3 regions of the Peribacillus sp. NPDC096379 genome follow, and region 3 is predicted to be linked to each of the others. Evidence: a T-box and tRNA genes for the amino acid it is inferred to sense, from the RefSeq annotation. Region 3 holds a T-box; the other regions hold tRNA genes.
What was found. The T-box of region 3 lies ahead of tyrS (tyrosine--tRNA ligase). A T-box ahead of a tRNA ligase gene usually reads a tRNA of that ligase, here a tRNA-Tyr.
Positions count from the first base shown of each region.

Region 1: it has a tRNA-Tyr gene. The T-box ahead of tyrS (tyrosine--tRNA ligase) is inferred to sense a tRNA for this amino acid. The anticodon was not compared.
Region 2: it has a tRNA-Tyr gene. The T-box ahead of tyrS (tyrosine--tRNA ligase) is inferred to sense a tRNA for this amino acid. The anticodon was not compared.

Region 1 covers NZ_JBIWFD010000002.1:1,981-7,406, reverse strand. Annotated here, with positions in the region: gene ACIQZI_RS09135 (CoA transferase subunit A) at 1-74, opposite strand, end outside; partial or broken gene ACIQZI_RS09130 (GntP family permease) at 102-867, opposite strand; gene ACIQZI_RS09125 (helix-turn-helix domain-containing protein) at 950-1,495, opposite strand; gene ACIQZI_RS09120 (D-serine ammonia-lyase) at 1,647-3,008, shown strand; tRNA gene ACIQZI_RS09115 (tRNA-Leu) at 3,301-3,382, opposite strand; tRNA gene ACIQZI_RS09110 (tRNA-Cys) at 3,393-3,466, opposite strand; tRNA gene ACIQZI_RS09105 (tRNA-Gly) at 3,473-3,547, opposite strand; tRNA gene ACIQZI_RS09100 (tRNA-Gln) at 3,551-3,625, opposite strand; tRNA gene ACIQZI_RS09095 (tRNA-His) at 3,669-3,744, opposite strand; tRNA gene ACIQZI_RS09090 (tRNA-Trp) at 3,769-3,842, opposite strand; tRNA gene ACIQZI_RS09085 (tRNA-Tyr) at 3,851-3,934, opposite strand; tRNA gene ACIQZI_RS09080 (tRNA-Phe) at 3,950-4,022, opposite strand; tRNA gene ACIQZI_RS09075 (tRNA-Asp) at 4,068-4,144, opposite strand; tRNA gene ACIQZI_RS09070 (tRNA-Met) at 4,148-4,221, opposite strand; tRNA gene ACIQZI_RS09065 (tRNA-Val) at 4,244-4,319, opposite strand; tRNA gene ACIQZI_RS09060 (tRNA-Glu) at 4,330-4,404, opposite strand; tRNA gene ACIQZI_RS09055 (tRNA-Ser) at 4,418-4,509, opposite strand; tRNA gene ACIQZI_RS09050 (tRNA-Asn) at 4,513-4,587, opposite strand; rRNA gene rrf (5S ribosomal RNA) at 4,614-4,729, opposite strand; partial or broken rRNA gene ACIQZI_RS09040 (23S ribosomal RNA) at 4,846-5,426, opposite strand, start outside.
Region 2 covers NZ_JBIWFD010000015.1:29-5,454, reverse strand. Annotated here, with positions in the region: gene ACIQZI_RS24160 (ParA family protein) at 1-163, shown strand, start outside; gene ACIQZI_RS24155 (hypothetical protein) at 147-431, shown strand; gene ACIQZI_RS24150 (hypothetical protein) at 819-989, shown strand; gene ACIQZI_RS24145 (hypothetical protein) at 1,708-2,532, opposite strand; tRNA gene ACIQZI_RS24140 (tRNA-Arg) at 3,249-3,322, opposite strand; tRNA gene ACIQZI_RS24135 (tRNA-Ser) at 3,333-3,423, opposite strand; tRNA gene ACIQZI_RS24130 (tRNA-Asn) at 3,437-3,511, opposite strand; tRNA gene ACIQZI_RS24125 (tRNA-Ile) at 3,530-3,606, opposite strand; tRNA gene ACIQZI_RS24120 (tRNA-Gly) at 3,614-3,687, opposite strand; tRNA gene ACIQZI_RS24115 (tRNA-Leu) at 3,707-3,788, opposite strand; tRNA gene ACIQZI_RS24110 (tRNA-Cys) at 3,796-3,866, opposite strand; tRNA gene ACIQZI_RS24105 (tRNA-Gln) at 3,871-3,942, opposite strand; tRNA gene ACIQZI_RS24100 (tRNA-Tyr) at 4,026-4,109, opposite strand; tRNA gene ACIQZI_RS24095 (tRNA-Phe) at 4,125-4,197, opposite strand; tRNA gene ACIQZI_RS24090 (tRNA-Asp) at 4,241-4,317, opposite strand; tRNA gene ACIQZI_RS24085 (tRNA-Met) at 4,321-4,394, opposite strand; tRNA gene ACIQZI_RS24080 (tRNA-Ser) at 4,427-4,519, opposite strand; tRNA gene ACIQZI_RS24075 (tRNA-Ile) at 4,530-4,606, opposite strand; tRNA gene ACIQZI_RS24070 (tRNA-Met) at 4,616-4,692, opposite strand; tRNA gene ACIQZI_RS24065 (tRNA-Ala) at 4,725-4,800, opposite strand; tRNA gene ACIQZI_RS24060 (tRNA-Pro) at 4,821-4,894, opposite strand; tRNA gene ACIQZI_RS24055 (tRNA-Arg) at 4,901-4,977, opposite strand; tRNA gene ACIQZI_RS24050 (tRNA-Leu) at 4,992-5,080, opposite strand; tRNA gene ACIQZI_RS24045 (tRNA-Gly) at 5,096-5,167, opposite strand; tRNA gene ACIQZI_RS24040 (tRNA-Leu) at 5,179-5,260, opposite strand; tRNA gene ACIQZI_RS24035 (tRNA-Lys) at 5,267-5,342, opposite strand; tRNA gene ACIQZI_RS24030 (tRNA-Thr) at 5,360-5,426, opposite strand, start outside.
Region 3 covers NZ_JBIWFD010000001.1:508,916-514,341, forward strand. Annotated here, with positions in the region: gene ACIQZI_RS02530 (transglycosylase domain-containing protein) at 1-2,457, opposite strand, end outside; T-box leader at 2,595-2,813, shown strand; gene tyrS (tyrosine--tRNA ligase) at 2,869-4,125, shown strand; gene ACIQZI_RS02540 (DNA alkylation repair protein) at 4,370-5,038, opposite strand; gene rpsD (30S ribosomal protein S4) at 5,145-5,426, opposite strand, start outside.

The DNA.
Region 1 (5,426 bases), on a different contig from region 3:
CCACCAACAACGATTGTCGCGCCATCCTCAATTTGTTGAATGACTTCGTCTAATGATGATAGAACTTTCCCCATTTTCCCATCCCCATTCTTTCGTATTCTTTAGCTAAATAATGATACTAAAAATGCAAGAATAAATGCGGCCGCTGTTTTCAAAATCGTAATGACAAAAATATCTTTATAAGATTGACGATGTGTTAGCCCTGTGATGGCAAGTAGTGTGATAACTGCGCCATTATGTGGAAGTGTATCCATTCCACTGGAAGCCATGGAAGCAATCCTGTGTAGCATCTCAGGCGAAATGCCAAGATTTTGTGCCAATTGCAAATAGTGACTTCCCATTACTTCCAAAGCGATGGACAATCCGCCAGAAGCAGAACCGGTAATACTTGCAAGAACGTTTACAGCAATCGCTTCAGAGACGAGTGGGTTGCTACTAGCTACTAGCATTGAAAACTGAGTCTTGAATTACTTTAAAACCAGGTAATGTTTGGACTACATTCCCAAACCCAACTTCAGATGCTGTGTTAAAAATAGCTAGCAATGAACCCATTGCAGCAGCTGTTAATCCGCTTGCCAGCTTTACTTTAATCCGTTTAACATTTAAAAGCATCGCTGCCAGTCCCCAAATTGTTAAAGCAACAATCAATGACCAAGAAGAAGTAACTGTACTAACATTAGCTATATTAAATGTGTCTGCTAATACGGTTTGATCGTACCAGTTCTTAACGGAAATTCCGCTACGGCTAAACAAATAATTGCATAAGGTTACAAGTACGAGTGGTACAATCGCCAGCCAAAAATTAGGAAGTGAAGCCCTTTCCGTACTTTCTGGTTCATTAATATGACCGGTTCCATACCCTTCCCCTTCGATTCAAATTAAAACCCATCCCTCAAAAAAACTTCAGCCTTTCAAGATAACTATGATTCTCTAGAATAACCTATTCCCATTAAAACGCAGGTGGGGTAACTGAAAATAATACAATTGCCTTTTGACTAAAATTATTTTCCCATTTATGTTTCAAATTTGCTGGTATTTTCACGCTATCACCAGCTTCTAATAGATATTCTTCTTCACCCAAATACACCTTAATTTTTCCTTCCAAAATAAATGCTACTTCTTCTCCTTTATGTTCTAGAAGATTTTCGGATGAAGAAGTATTCGAAGGTACATTCATAATCGCTGTTGTTAAATTCCCCGTAAAATTCGGCGATAATAACTCATAAGACAAATTATCGATGATCATTTTCTTACGTTTACTGGACCTAACGATTAAATCCTCCGTAATTGTTTCTTCAAGTAAAAAACTAAAAGTTGGAACATTTAGGGTTTTAGCTAAGACCTTTAAGGTTTGAATAGAAGGATTTGCCAATCCACGTTCAATTTGGCTTAGCATTGAAGGTGTAATATCAGCTAATTTTGCTAACTCTCTACTACTCAATCCTTTAGCTTTTCTATATTTTTCAACTTTCTTACCAATATCTATATTTTCCATAATCGATACTCCTTCATAATATGTTAAATTTAATTTAAATAAAGTTAATATTAATTAACATATAGTTAAGTGTGTGTTAAACTGTATTTAAGTTTATTTAATTATAATTCATAAAATAACTTGCTACAAGATAATTAGGAGGATCATACAAATGAAAGAGATTGAAATCCAGGAATTACAAACATGGAAAGACCAATATCCTTTACTAAATAAGCTCATTTCGATGGATGAAGTATTTTGGCTCAATCCAAACGTCGAAAAATTTCAATCGGGAATTAAAAAATCCCCCCTTACTCAAGAAGATGTAAGAGATGCAGAAGAAAGGTTGAAACGTTTTGCCCCATATATCGCCAAGGTTTTCCCTGAAACAAAAGAATCGAATGGTATCATAGAATCTCCTTTAGTAAGAATTCCTTCGATGAAACAATCCTTAGAACGGGAGTATCAACAGCCTATATTAGGCGAATTATTACTAAAATGTGATAGTCACCTTCCTATATCAGGATCTATTAAAGCAAGAGGCGGGATTTATGAAATTCTCAAACATGCAGAAGAATTAGCTTTTCAACATCAATTATTAACGATTCATGATGATTATTCGATCTTAGATAGTGATAGGTTTCGAACTTTCTTCTCACAATATTCAATCGCAGTAGGCTCGACTGGAAATTTAGGACTTAGTATTGGCATCATCAGTGCAAAGTTAGGTTTTAATGTTTCTGTTCATATGTCAGCTGATGCAAAACAGTGGAAAAAAGACTTGCTTAGAAGCAAAAATGTCAAAGTTATTGAATATGAAGCTGATTATAGTAAAGCTGTAGAGGAAGGTCGAATCCAAGCAGATAGTGATCCAACATGTTATTTTGTGGATGATGAAAATTCTCACGACCTATTTTTAGGATATGCAGTAGCTGCATCTCGATTGAAGAAACAATTAGAAGAGCTAGAGATAACAATTGATGAAAATCATCCTTTGTTTGTTTACCTTCCATGTGGAGTAGGTGGCGGCCCTGGTGGCGTAGCTTTTGGATTGAAATTATTGTATCAAGACCATGTTCACTGCTTCTTTGCAGAACCTACCCACTCACCATGCATGTTACTCGGTTTAATGACTGGACTTCATGATAAAGTTTCTGTACAAGATCTTGGTATCGATAATGTAACAGACGCGGATGGACTTGCTGTAGGAAAGCCATCTGGGTTTGTCGGTAAAACTATTGAGCCTTTTTTAAGTGGTAATTATACGGTTAGTGATGAACAGTTGTATAAGTTGCTAAAAGAATTAGTCGATACAGAGGGGCTTCATTTAGAACCTTCTGCACTAGCAGGCATGATAGGACCAAGTAAATTATGTACAGAGGGCATCGATTATTTACAGAAGCATAGTTTAACAGAAAAGATGAGTAAGGGTACACATATTATTTGGGGGACTGGTGGTAGCATGGTTCCTGAAGAAATGAAGAATCAATATTATCAAAAAGGGTTAAAGTTAGCGTTAGATAAACAGAAGTAATTTAACACGGGGTAATTTAACCCTGTGTTAAATTACCTTTCTTATTAAACTAACCTCCAATAGAATAAGTCCCCACACACAAACTCTTCTAAATTTTAATTTAGATATTAAAATTTCTTTGAGGGTATTGTTCCACAATCTGGTCCGTTTGCGTAATAAGAAAAAATCCTACATTATCAAAGGTTTCCTGTATTAAGACACTATTTTTGCTATTTATGAAGAATCGAAAAAGAGTTCCCACAAAATGTGAGAACTCTTTTTCTAGTGTATTTTCTTTAACTCGACCATTTGATACCGGTGGCCGGGGTCGAACCGGCACTCCTTACGGAACACGATTTTGAGTCGTGCGCGTCTGCCTATTCCGCCACACCGGCAAAAACTTTATGGAGGCGGCAACCGGAATTGAACCGGTGATAAAGGTTTTGCAGACCTCTGCCTTACCGCTTGGCTATGCCGCCATCTTTTGGAGCGGAAGACGGGATTCGAACCCGCGACCCCAACCTTGGCAAGGTTGTATTCTACCACTGAACTACTTCCGCATATGGCTGGGCTAGAAGGATTCGAACCTTCGCATGACGGAATCAAAATCCGTTGCCTTACCGCTTGGCTATAGCCCATTGTTACATATATATTCAATAATCAATTCATTATGTTTAAAAATGGGGCGACTGATGGGAATCGAACCCACGAATGCCTGAACCACAATCAGGTGCGTTAACCACTTCGCCACAACCGCCATGATGTAGATGAATTTTTAAGTTGGCAGGGGTAGTAGGAATTGAACCCACACCGAAGGTTTTGGAGACCTTTGTTCTACCTTTAAACTATACCCCTATAATTAATGGTGGAGGGGGGCAGATTCGAACTGCCGAACCCGAAGGAGCGGATTTACAGTCCGCCGCGTTTAGCCACTTCGCTACCCCTCCATATTAAGTTACTGATGGCTCAGGACGGAATCGAACCGCCGACACAAGGATTTTCAGTCCTTTGCTCTACCGACTGAGCTACTGAGCCGGTTAATTTATATTAACAACAAGCTTGTTTAACTACTAAATAAAATGGCGGTCCGGACGGGACTCGAACCCGCGACCTCCTGCGTGACAGGCAGGCATTCTAACCAACTGAACTACCGGACCAGATTGCGGGGACAGGATTTGAACCTGCGACCTTCGGGTTATGAGCCCGACGAGCTACCGAACTGCTCCACCCCGCGATAATAGAAATGATGAAAATAATGGTGGAGGATGACGGGATCGAACCGCCGACCCTCTGCTTGTAAGGCAGATGCTCTCCCAGCTGAGCTAATCCTCCGTTATTTATATGGTGACCCCTACGGGATTCGAACCCGTGTTACCGCCGTGAAAGGGCGGTGTCTTAACCGCTTGACCAAGGGGCCACATTATTTAGAATGGCGGAGAGCAAGGGATTTGAACCCTTGAGACAGGGTTACCCGTCTACACGATTTCCAATCGTGCTCCTTCGGCCACTCGGACAGCTCTCCATATGGCTCCGCAGGTAGGACTCGAACCTACGACCGTTCGGTTAACAGCCGAATGCTCTACCACTGAGCTACTGCGGAATAATATAATGTGGTTTTAAAAAACTGCCTGGCAACGTCCTACTCTCACAGGGGGAAACCCCCAACTACCATCGGCGCAAAAGAACTTAACTTCCGTGTTCGGAATGGGAACGGGTGTGACCTCTTTGCCATCATTACCAGACATTTTTTCTGAAAGACATTTATTATTATATCATACTTTTAAATAAAGTCAATAATATTTTTTCATTCCTTCAAAACTAGATAATAAGAAGGGTTTTTGCTTTTTTCAAGAACAATAAGGTTAAGTCCTCGATCGATTAGTATCAGTCAGCTCCACATGTCGCCACGCTTCCACCTCTGACCTATCAACCTGATCATCTTTCAGGGATCTTACTAGCTTACGCTATGGGAAATCTCATCTTGAGGGGGGCTTCATGCTTAGATGCTTTCAGCATTTATCCCGTCCGCACGTAGCTACCCAGCGATGCTCTTGGCAGAACAACTGGTACACCAGCGGTGCGTCCATCCCGGTCCTCTCGTACTAAGGACAGCTCCTCTCAAATTTCCTGCGCCCACGACGGATAGGGACCGAACTGTCTCACGACGTTCTGAACCCAGCTCGCGTACCGCTTTAATGGGCGAACAGCCCAACCCTTGGGACCGACTACAGCCCCAGGATGCGATGAGCCGACATCGAGGTGCCAAACCTCCCCGTCGATGTGGACTCTTGGGGGAGATAAGCCTGTTATCCCCGGGGTAGCTTTTATCCGTTGAGCGATGGCCCTTCCATGCGGAACCACCGGATCACTAAGCCCGACTTTCGTCCCTGCTCGACTTGTAGGTCTCGCAGTCAAGCTCCCTTGTGCCTTTACACTCTA
Region 2 (5,426 bases), on a different contig from region 3:
GGAGGACTATCCTAACGAAGTTTTTCAAACAACCATTACAAGAAAAGCACCAGTGGGCAGATTAGCTCTCTATGGATTTAATAGGAACCCAGAATTAAAAAAGGCATTAGACCAATACAACCGTTTCTACAAGGAGTTGATTGAGCGTGTCCAAAGTAAATGACATAAAAAAAATGAAACGTATGCAAAAAATAATCACCCCAACCCAAGCATTAGCCGAAATAGTAGGCGAAGAAGATACCAATGTTTATTCGAATAAAGAAATCAACGAAACAAGAAAGGATGAAATAAAAGTGGAAAGAAAACGCGTATCCTTCGATCTACGTACAGATCTACATAAAGAATTAAAAATGCAAGCCCTTGTCCATGAAAAAAACATCTATATTCTGATTGAAGAGGCTTTGGAGAAGTATTTGAAGGAGATTAAGTAGAAGACATTTTGCAAATTTACTTACCATGTGGCCAGACCGAAGCCTATTCAAGTAGCAAACTCTACTATGCTGCATGGAAAGAAGAAAAGAAGAAATCAACCATTCTTCCAACGAATAAACGTTTATTTCTTCTTTTCTTCTTTTCTTCTTTTCTTCTTTTCTTCTTTTCTTCTTTTCTTCTTTTCTTCTTTTCTTCTTTTCTTCTTTTCTTCTTTAATTGAACAGGGCGTTTTTTTGAATGTATGATTTTAGATATTTTCGTACATTCAAATCCTTGATATCACTGGATCTTTTTGATAAACCATCAATATCATACGTTGAATGTATGATATCGGAGGAAAATCATGAAAGAAAAGAACGTACAGCCGTTACGAACAGCTAAAGAAATTGAAGATACGAAATGAGCGTTGCGACGCTATGGTTCCGATCAAGCTTCGGGAAGTAATTGGGGATTATATGGCCCATATGAGCGATACAGAATACCCGTTTCCGAGCCGGAAGGAAAACAGGCGGTTTGGCTACAATTCCACACCTGTCAAAATTCAGAAGGTTCGGTAGCCCTAATACATAGATTGAAAAGACGTTTAAGGTAAAACTGGAGAATTATTGTGAAAAATGAATTGAAAGTAATAAATCTGCAAGGTCTTTTAAGGTCCTTTAAGGGGTGTTTATAACATCTGAAATCTTTATATTTACATTTGTACTCAAAAAAAGATAAAACGCCCTAGAAGGCCCAATAAACAGCATGAACGACGTATTTTAAAAAACATATTACAAAAATCATAAACAAAATCCCTATTTTTTTCGAATGCCCCCTTTTTGGAACCCTTCGAATCTATCTTCGGAACTTAAAAACACTATAAATAAATCAGCAAACAGCAGCCTATAATTCTCACATCATTCGTATTTTTTACTCGTTCTACATCTTTTATCTCTAAACCACTATATCCATATTTTTTAATCTTTTCCCCAAACTAATCTCTCCATTTATACATAAACCTACTTGCTATTTCATCCACCCTCGGCCGGCGACAACTTTAGAGTACAGAAGACCTCGGCTATGTTTACGTAGTATAGGCGAGGTCTTCTGATGTTTACGAAAAAGAAGGAGCCCGGCCGAACCCGTAAACAGACAGGGATGTACTACAAATTAAAACCGCAAATGAAACAGACATTGAGCTCTCTTTGAGATCTATCTGTGTTGTGGTATATTTTACGATTTTTAAAGAAGATAATTTTATCTAAATTAGTTTGTTTTAAGATATTATTTCTTGTTTCAATGGCTGATTCTTTCATGGATTTCTTCTAAAGGAATAGCAAAGTAAGCCTTATCCATTAGGTTTTTAAAAGTACCTGTGAAGAAGGCAGCTAAGGTCGTTCTGATTTTCCCTTTTTTAGAGGCTCTGATTGCTTGTTTAAAGGCAGCTATGGCTGTATATGTAATGATTTCAGGTTCTACTATGTTTTTTATCCCCTTTGTATCAAGAAATACGCTTTTCCAAAGGTCTTCGATCGTAGCAGCATGATTAAAGAAAGGCTTAACAGCCTGGACAAATTCTTTTGGAACATAAGAAACCGTAAAAGTAGAATCTAAATGCGTCACCTTACGTTTATTTATCTTTTTAGTATTGCTAGTTTCTAAAAGATTACTAGTTTCTCTTTCAAAATTATGCCCTTCAACCTTACTGTCGCAAGGTTTCTCGTGATCCTCACAATACGTCAATTTTTCCTTTTTTAATACATCAATTGTATTAAAAATATAGACATTATGCCCTTTTCCACCTTTGGATTTAGCCGTATTTTCGACCGATAGGATCCCTAAATCCTTCGCTTTTCTCAACATTCGTTCAAAAGTTGATCGGCTTATACCAAAACCATTCCCTTTTTCATTGATGGCTCTTAATAGAGTGCCAATCTTTGCGTTAGCCACTCCAACATATTTAGCAGAGAATCGAACTAGGCGTTTGAACGCGACTAATTCCCCTTTAGTAAAATCTTTTTTATGTTCAGCCAGGAACATTTCAATGTGGTTGTTAAATTTTTTTACGGTTTTAAACTTGCTAAAGTCTTTAAAATTTTCAATTCTTCCAGCTACCAACATGGTTTTTCTTCCTTCCGAGAAGACAAAGAAAAAGGCATACTTTACCCTTTTACCAACCCCAGCCGGATTAGAAAAACGGTAAAATACACCTTTGGACGCCCTATTTTTAAAATCACTAAAAGTTAACGGTTGAAATTCTCTCTATAAACCCGTTATAATAGGCGTATCGAAATTGTTGTTTTTCCTGTTCCGGCTGTGGTGGTTGTGAAACAGGGTCAAAGTCATTTCCGTTAAAGGCGCCAACCTTTAACATATGGAAGTGGCTTTTTTATTTGTCCGTATCAAGTTTTTTATTTAATAGAATTATAAACCTACAAAACTAGCAAAGTCCAGATATTTAAGAGCTTTTCTATATAGGGACTAAAGCTAAAGGATATTAACCGCCTACAAAACTGCCACCCATTCTGTTGTGTATTAACTTTTAAAAATTCATCGCCAGCCTACCACTACAAGCTTTCGTTTATCACTGCCCATTTGGAAGGTTCCGAACTCATTCGCAACCCTTTCGGAACCTACACAAGAAAAAAATCATTTTTTTAAATAAATAATGCTGAGAAACGCATTATAATCAATTTATTTTTTGTTTTATGTATCATTTGTTCACTAGAGTGACCTAAAGTGCCATGAGACGAATGAATTGGTTCAATACGGTCTTGTTTTGCTCACAGACTGAAATGAACAAACAAAAAAAACTAACCTTAATTGGTTAGTTTTTACGCGCCTTAGAGGATTCGAACCTCTGACCGACGGCTTAGAAGGCCGTTGCTCTATCCTGCTGAGCTAAAGGCGCATCCTATGTGTGGCGGAGAAGGAGGGATTTGAACCCTCGCGCCGGTTACCCGACCTACACCCTTAGCAGGGGCGCCTCTTCAGCCTCTTGAGTACTTCCCCATATAAAAAAAAATGGCTCCGCAGGTAGGACTCGAACCTACGACCGTTCGGTTAACAGCCGAATGCTCTACCACTGAGCTACTGCGGAACAAAAAATATAGGATTATGGTGGGCCTAAATGGACTCGAACCATCGACCTCACGCTTATCAGGCGTGCGCTCTAACCAGCTGAGCTATAGGCCCATTTTTTTGGAGCGGGTGAAGAGAATCGAACTCTCATCATCAGCTTGGAAGGCTGAGGTTTTACCACTAAACTACACCCGCAAAATATGTCTCGCTTCGATACCGGTGGCCGGGGTCGAACCGGCACTCCAAAAGGAACACGATTTTGAGTCGTGCGCGTCTGCCAATTCCGCCACACCGGCATGATTAAGGCAGCACCCGGATTTGAACCGGGGGTGAAGGTTTTGCAGACCTCTGCCTTACCACTTGGCTATGCTGCCATGACTGGGCTAGAAGGGATCGAACCTTCGCATGACGGAATCAAAATCCGTTGCCTTACCGCTTGGCTATAGCCCAATAATATAAAATAAATGGGTTCACAACCTTCTTCGGAAGTTCCGAAGACCTCTATTCTATCTTTAAACTACACAATGATGGAATGGTGGAGGGGGGCAGATTCGAACTGCCGAACCCGAAGGAGCGGATTTACAGTCCGCCGCGTTTAGCCACTTCGCTACCCCTCCGTATTAATCTAATGATGGCTCAGGACGGAATCGAACCGCCGACACAAGGATTTTCAGTCCTTTGCTCTACCGACTGAGCTACTGAGCCACACAATGTATATCAATAGTAGGTGACCCTACTAGAATAAAAATGGCGGTCCGGACGGGACTCGAACCCGCGACCTCCTGCGTGACAGGCAGGCATTCTAACCAACTGAACTACCGGACCAGATTGCGGGGACAGGATTTGAACCTGCGACCTTCGGGTTATGAGCCCGACGAGCTACCGGACTGCTCCACCCCGCGACGATATGAATTGTGTGATCTTTTTCAAAAAATGGAGGAGGTAGAGGGATTCGAACCCCCGCGGGATTTGACTCCCCTGTCGGTTTTCAAGACCGATCCCTTCAGCCGGGCTTGGGTATACCTCCGTATAAATAGTGGTGGATCTTGTAGGACTCGAACCTACGACCAGACGGTTATGAGCCGTCTGCTCTAACCAGCTGAGCTAAAGATCCTTCATGATTTGGTAGCGGCAGAGGGGATCGAACCCCCGACCTCACGGGTATGAACCGTACGCTCTAGCCAGCTGAGCTACGCCGCCAAATAAATAAGCGTATACAATAATCATAATAATGGTGGAGCCTAGCGGGATCGAACCGCTGACCTCCTGCGTGCAAGGCAGGCGCTCTCCCAGCTGAGCTAAGGCCCCATTATAAAAAAAGGTGATAATCGGGAAGACAGGATTCGAACCTGCGACCCCTTGGTCCCAAACCAAGTGCTCTACCAAGCTGAGCTACTTCCCGTCTATATGGCGCGCCCGAAAGGAGTCGAACCCATAACCTTCTGATCCGTAGTCAGACGCTCTATCCAATTGAGCTACGGGCGCGTATAAATATAAAATGGTGCCGAGGACCGGAATCGAACCGGTACGGTAGTCACCTACCGCAGGATTTTAAGTCCTGTGCGTCTGCCAGTTCCGCCACCCCGGCACTTACGAAAAGTAGAGCGGAAGACGGGATTCGAACCCGCGACCCCAACCTTGGCAAGGTTGTATTCTACCACTGAACTACTTCCGCGTAATAAATAATGCGGGTGAAGGGACTTGAACCCCCACGCCTCGCGGCGCCAGATCCTAAGTCTGGTGCGTCTGCCAATTCCGCCACACCCGCGATAAATGGTGAGCCATGCAGGATTCGAACCTGCGACCCTCTGATTAAAAGTCAGATGCTCTACCAACTGAGCTAATGGCTCGAAAACAAAAAAAAACCTGGTGCCGGCAAGAGGACTTGAACCCCCAACCTACTGATTACAAGTCAGTTGCTCTACCAGTTGAGC
Region 3 (5,426 bases):
ATTCCCGGTAGTATTATATTTAGATAGTAAATCGTTTATATTTTTAATGTACTTTCCACCGATTTTATCGAGATACTCAGGATTCAGCATGTAGCCGCCACTTGTAAATTCGCTTGGTGTCTGAGAATGTGCCAAGTAGCGACCACCACCAGCATAGACATATTGCCCATTAATAAAGCTATGATCTACTTTTGTTGGGACATATTTTACATTGAATAGATCCGTTTCGACCAATCCGGCATTTGAACAAGCATCAGATGGAAGTAAACCTGATATTGAACAGAAGGAACGAGTCACAACACCTGCTGGTTTTTCAAATTTACCTTTAGGTCCAATGAGATCAGGATTTACACTGTAAGCTGAGTTGACTAAACTTGCCCATAGCTTAATATTTCGTTGGCTATACGTAAGTCCTTTATATTTATTATCAATTCTCTTTGGTGTATCATAACCAATCCATGTTCCAAATGTTACGTTCGGGTTTGTAGCAACGAACCAAGCATCTTCTGTATTGTTCGTCGTTCCTGTTTTTCCAGCCCAGTCAGATGAGAAAGATAACCTTCCATTTAAGTACCGTGCTGTTCCATTTGATATGACATCTCGCATAATATCTAGTGTAAGATAAGCGGTTTGCGGTGAAAAGACTTCTACCGGAGCCGCTTCGTGTTGATAAATGACTGTGCCATCTTTCGCTTCGATTTTGTCGATCATGTAGGCGTCGATGAATTGTCCGTCATTAGCAAATGTTGTAAATGCATTCACATTTTCTTCAACCGTTACCCCATTTGTAGGTGTTCCTAACGCTAAGGAAGGGATTGAATAGTCGATATCAATTAACGAGGTAAAGCCCATTTTATCAAGATAGGTTGCCGGGCGTTGATTTAAGATGCCCATATAATAGCTTACTGCAGGAATATTGTAGGAGTTAACGAGTGCCTGCCGGGCGTTTGTTAATCCAGTATACCCTTCTCCGGCATTTTTCGGTTGCCAGCCACCAATTGAAATAGGTACATTAATTCCGACAGATCCAGGTGAGATATATCCTAGTTCAAATGCAGGTGCATATACTAGAAGCGGCTTCATCGTCGATCCATTTGGTCTTTTGGCTGATGTTGCATGGTTGGTCTGCTCTCGATCAAAATTGCGACCGCCGACGAAAGAAAGAATCTTTCCTGTTTTGTTTTCAATGAGAATGGCTCCTGTTTCGACTGGTTCCTGAACAGTAACTTTTTCACCCGATTCAGGGTCGGTCACTTCTTGGGGCTTATCTCTGCCATAATATTCATAGTTTCTAACGACTTTTTGCATCTTATCATACATATCTTTGTTGATGGTTGAATGGACTTTGTAATTATTCTGTTTCAGTTCTCTTCTTGCTAGTGTTGTATATTGTTCTTTTAAATCATTATCTTTTTCTAAATCCGCTTTTTCATATCCGGATTGCTCTGCAAGAATATTCGAAAGAACCTCGATTGCTCGTTCTTCAAGTTCTACGACCAGCCAAGGGTATACTTTGGAAGGTGCTGTTTTCGGTCCGATAAAGTCTTTCGTAATATCATAATTCAGGGCATCGTTGTATTCTTGTTCCGTAAGATAATTTCCATCACGCATTCTTTTAAGTACAGTTTTCAATCTAACTAATCCTGGCTCAATACCTTCTGGACTTTTCAACTCAGCTTTTTGCGTATAAGGCGTATAACGAAAAGGACTTTGAGCTAGACCGGCGATAAATGCTGCCTGTGGAATGGAAAGGTCTTTTGCGTCGATTCCAAATATACCTTTAGCTGCCGATTGGACACCCGCGATATTCTGGCCGGAGGAATTCCTGCCAAAGGTTGATACGTTTAGGTATGCTTGCAGAATTTCATCTTTTTCTAAGAAATTTTCCACTCGAAGTGCGAGTAAGATTTCTTTCGCTTTCCTATCAAAGGATACTTCATTCGTTAATATTTGGTTTTTGATCAATTGCTGTGTTAATGTACTTCCACCGGATTGAACGGGTGCATTTGTCATTTCTTGAAAAATGGCGCGCATAACGGCTTTAGGTACGACACCTTCATGCTCATTAAAGTATTCATCCTCTGTTGCAATGATGGCGTTTAGCAAGTGCGGTGACATTTCATCAATGGTTATTTCTTCGCGCTCAAGATCGGACTTTAACTTCCCGAGAAAAATGTTATCAGCAAAATATAAGTCTGATGCTTCTTCATAATTATAAATATCTTTTTTGAGTTCATCTTTTGTGCGAATCGGCTCATCTTTGACTAAAGCGGCAAAATAACCTGCACCTACACCGCCAGCAAAGGAAAATCCTAAAACAAGGACTATAATAAACAAAAGCAGGATATTCCAAGCTACATGATATGTAACTCTGGAGTATTTTTGCGTTGTTTTACTACGGAAGAAATTGGTGAATTTCAACCAAAATGATATAGGCTCATTTTCATTATTTTTCATCTATCATACCCCCTGAAATCAGATACATTATAGCATATATCCGTATTTAGAAGGGGGATTTTCAAGTATTTCTATAGGTTGTTGAACTTGACATAGCATTTAATATATGATAAAAAATCATTAACTAGAATTTTATTAGGAAAGCAATGAGAGGACTAAAGTAGTCAAACTATCCCTGTTTTAGAGAGCCGGTGGAAGGTGTGAATCGGTACACATAGTTTTGATGAATTACTTCCTTGAGCATTTGCTGTGAACGTTAAGTAGCAGTAAACGGTAGACCGCCGTTAACGGTTTTAAGACGGAGGATGAAGTATGTCCTCAAGTTGGGTGGTACCGCGAATATATTCGTCCCTTCATTTATGAAGGGGCGTTTTTTATTTGTCATATTTTAAAAAAACAGGAGGAAATCACATGGAATTGCTTAAAGATTTAGAATGGCGAGGGATTATTTATCAGCAAACAGATGAAGTGGGAATGAAAGAACTTTTAGAAAAAGAAAAAATTGCGTTATATTGTGGCGTGGATCCGACAGCAGATAGTATGCATATTGGTCATTTATTGCCATTCTTAACATTACGACGTTTTCAACAGCATGGCCATCGTCCGCTTGTTTTAGTGGGTGGAGCAACGGGGTTAATTGGTGATCCGAGTGGAAAAAAAGAAGAGCGTTCCCTGCAAACATTGGAGACGGTTCTGTATAATGCCGATTGCCTAAAGGGTCAATTAACGAAGATTTTCGATTTTGATGGTGATAATGGCGCAATCATGTTAAATAATTATGATTGGATTGGCAAGATTGATATGGTTACTTTCCTGCGTGATTACGGGAAGTATATTGGCATTAATTACATGCTAGCGAAGGATACGATTGCTTCACGATTGGAAACGGGAATTTCATTTACAGAATTCACCTACACGATTTTACAGGGAATCGATTTCAATCATTTATACGACAATCATAATTGTAAACTGCAAATTGGTGGAAGTGATCAGTGGGGCAATATTACAACGGGTCTGGAAATGATTCGTAAATCTCACGACGAAGCTGTTAAAGCATTCGGGATGACCATTCCACTTGTGACAAAAGCGGATGGCACAAAGTTCGGGAAAACAGAAGGTGGAGCAATCTGGCTTGACCCGGAGAAAACGACGCCTTATGAGTTTTACCAGTTCTGGATTAATGCGGCAGATGCGGATGTAGTGAAATACATGAAATTCTTCACATTCTTATCACATGAAGAGATTGAAGCGTTAGCTCAATCCGTAGAAAGCGAACCACATTTGCGTAAAGCACAAAAAACGTTGGCAGAGGAAATGACACGTCTGATCCACGGCCAAGATGCTTTGGACCAAGCGATAAAGATTTCCGCAGCTTTATTCAGTGGAGACGTGAAAAACTTAAGTGCTTCAGAGATTCAAGTTGGATTCAAAGACGTGCCAAGTTTCAGCCGAAACAATACGGATGACATTAACGTAGTTGAACTAATTGTTGAAGCAAATATTTCACCATCTAAACGTCAAGCAAGAGAAGACATCCAAAATGGTGCGATCTCTATTAATGGAGAAAAAGTGACAGACTTAGCATATATCGTAACAGAAGCGGATAAGATTGAAGGGCAATTCATGCTTGTTCGTCGCGGTAAAAAGAAATATACGCTAATTAAATAATAGATAAAGGGTCAGGCCTCACACTCTATACACCGTTATTCTGGTTTAATAGTAGATGTAGGGTTCTGACCTTTTTGTTAGGAGGCACAGTCATATTAGATCGATCGAGTAGGATTCCGGTTTGGCTTAAAAATTAGAAAATTGGCTTGAAAAGTGCACATGTTGGATTAAAAATTAGAAAAGCGTCTCGTAAAGTCCACATTTTAGTCCGCCAATTTCAGGTTCCAGCTCGGAATAAAACTTTCTAAGACAGATGTTTCAATGCCTCACGCTTGCTCAGCGGTTTTAATTGGTTTTGAGCGACAAATAATTGAACACTAGAAGCGTTCGTTTTGGCGTATTCCCGTAATACCCAGCCGATCGCTTTTTGTACAAAAAATTCATTGCTGTGTGCTTGGCGTAGAATGTAGTTATGCAGCCGTTTTTCATTCATATTCTCTTTATAGTAGAGTTGATAAAGAATCGCAGATCTTTGTAACCAAATATAATCATCGTCAATCCATTGATCAGGGTATGAGGAAACAAGTTCGGGGTATTGTAAAAACATATAGCCAAAGATATGAGGGGATAGGACATCGATCGTATCCCACCAAGATTTACTTTTGAGTAAACTGACTAGCCACGGCATGTCAGCGGGAGTAAGGTCTTTTTTAGTTTTTTCCAAGATATCAAGGGCTGCTTTTTGGTATTCTCGTTCTGGTTTTTCCCATAACATAAGAATAACCGTTTCAAGGTTCTCTTTTGACGGTAATCCGTATTCTTGCAAAAATTGCTTAGTTAATTTTCTTCGAATGGGCGTTCGAATCCCTAAAAAATCAAATTGATTTCTCATATATTTTTTAGACCGCATTGCATATTCTGTCTCGGCGTGTTCAGAATATAATTTTTCTAATTTTTGAATATAAAAATCCATAAGCTCCTCCATGATATGTCAGATTAGACTAATGACGTTTCTACTAAAACAGGAATGATGTATAAAAAAACCCCCATCCAAGGATGAGGGCCGAAAACAAAATCGATTAACGAGAGTAGAACTCAACGATAAGTGCTTCGTTAATTTCAGCAGGAACTTCAGAACGTTCTGGTAAACGAGTGAAAGTACCTTCTAATTTGTCAGCATCAAAAGTCAAGAAATCAGGAACGAAGTTATTTACTTCGATTGATTCTTTGATTGTGCTTAGGTTACGTGATTTTTCACGAACAGAGATTGTTTGTCCAGGTAACACTTTGAATGATGGAATATCAACGCGTTTTCCATTAACAAGGATGTGACCATGGTTTACAAGTTGGCGTGATCCACG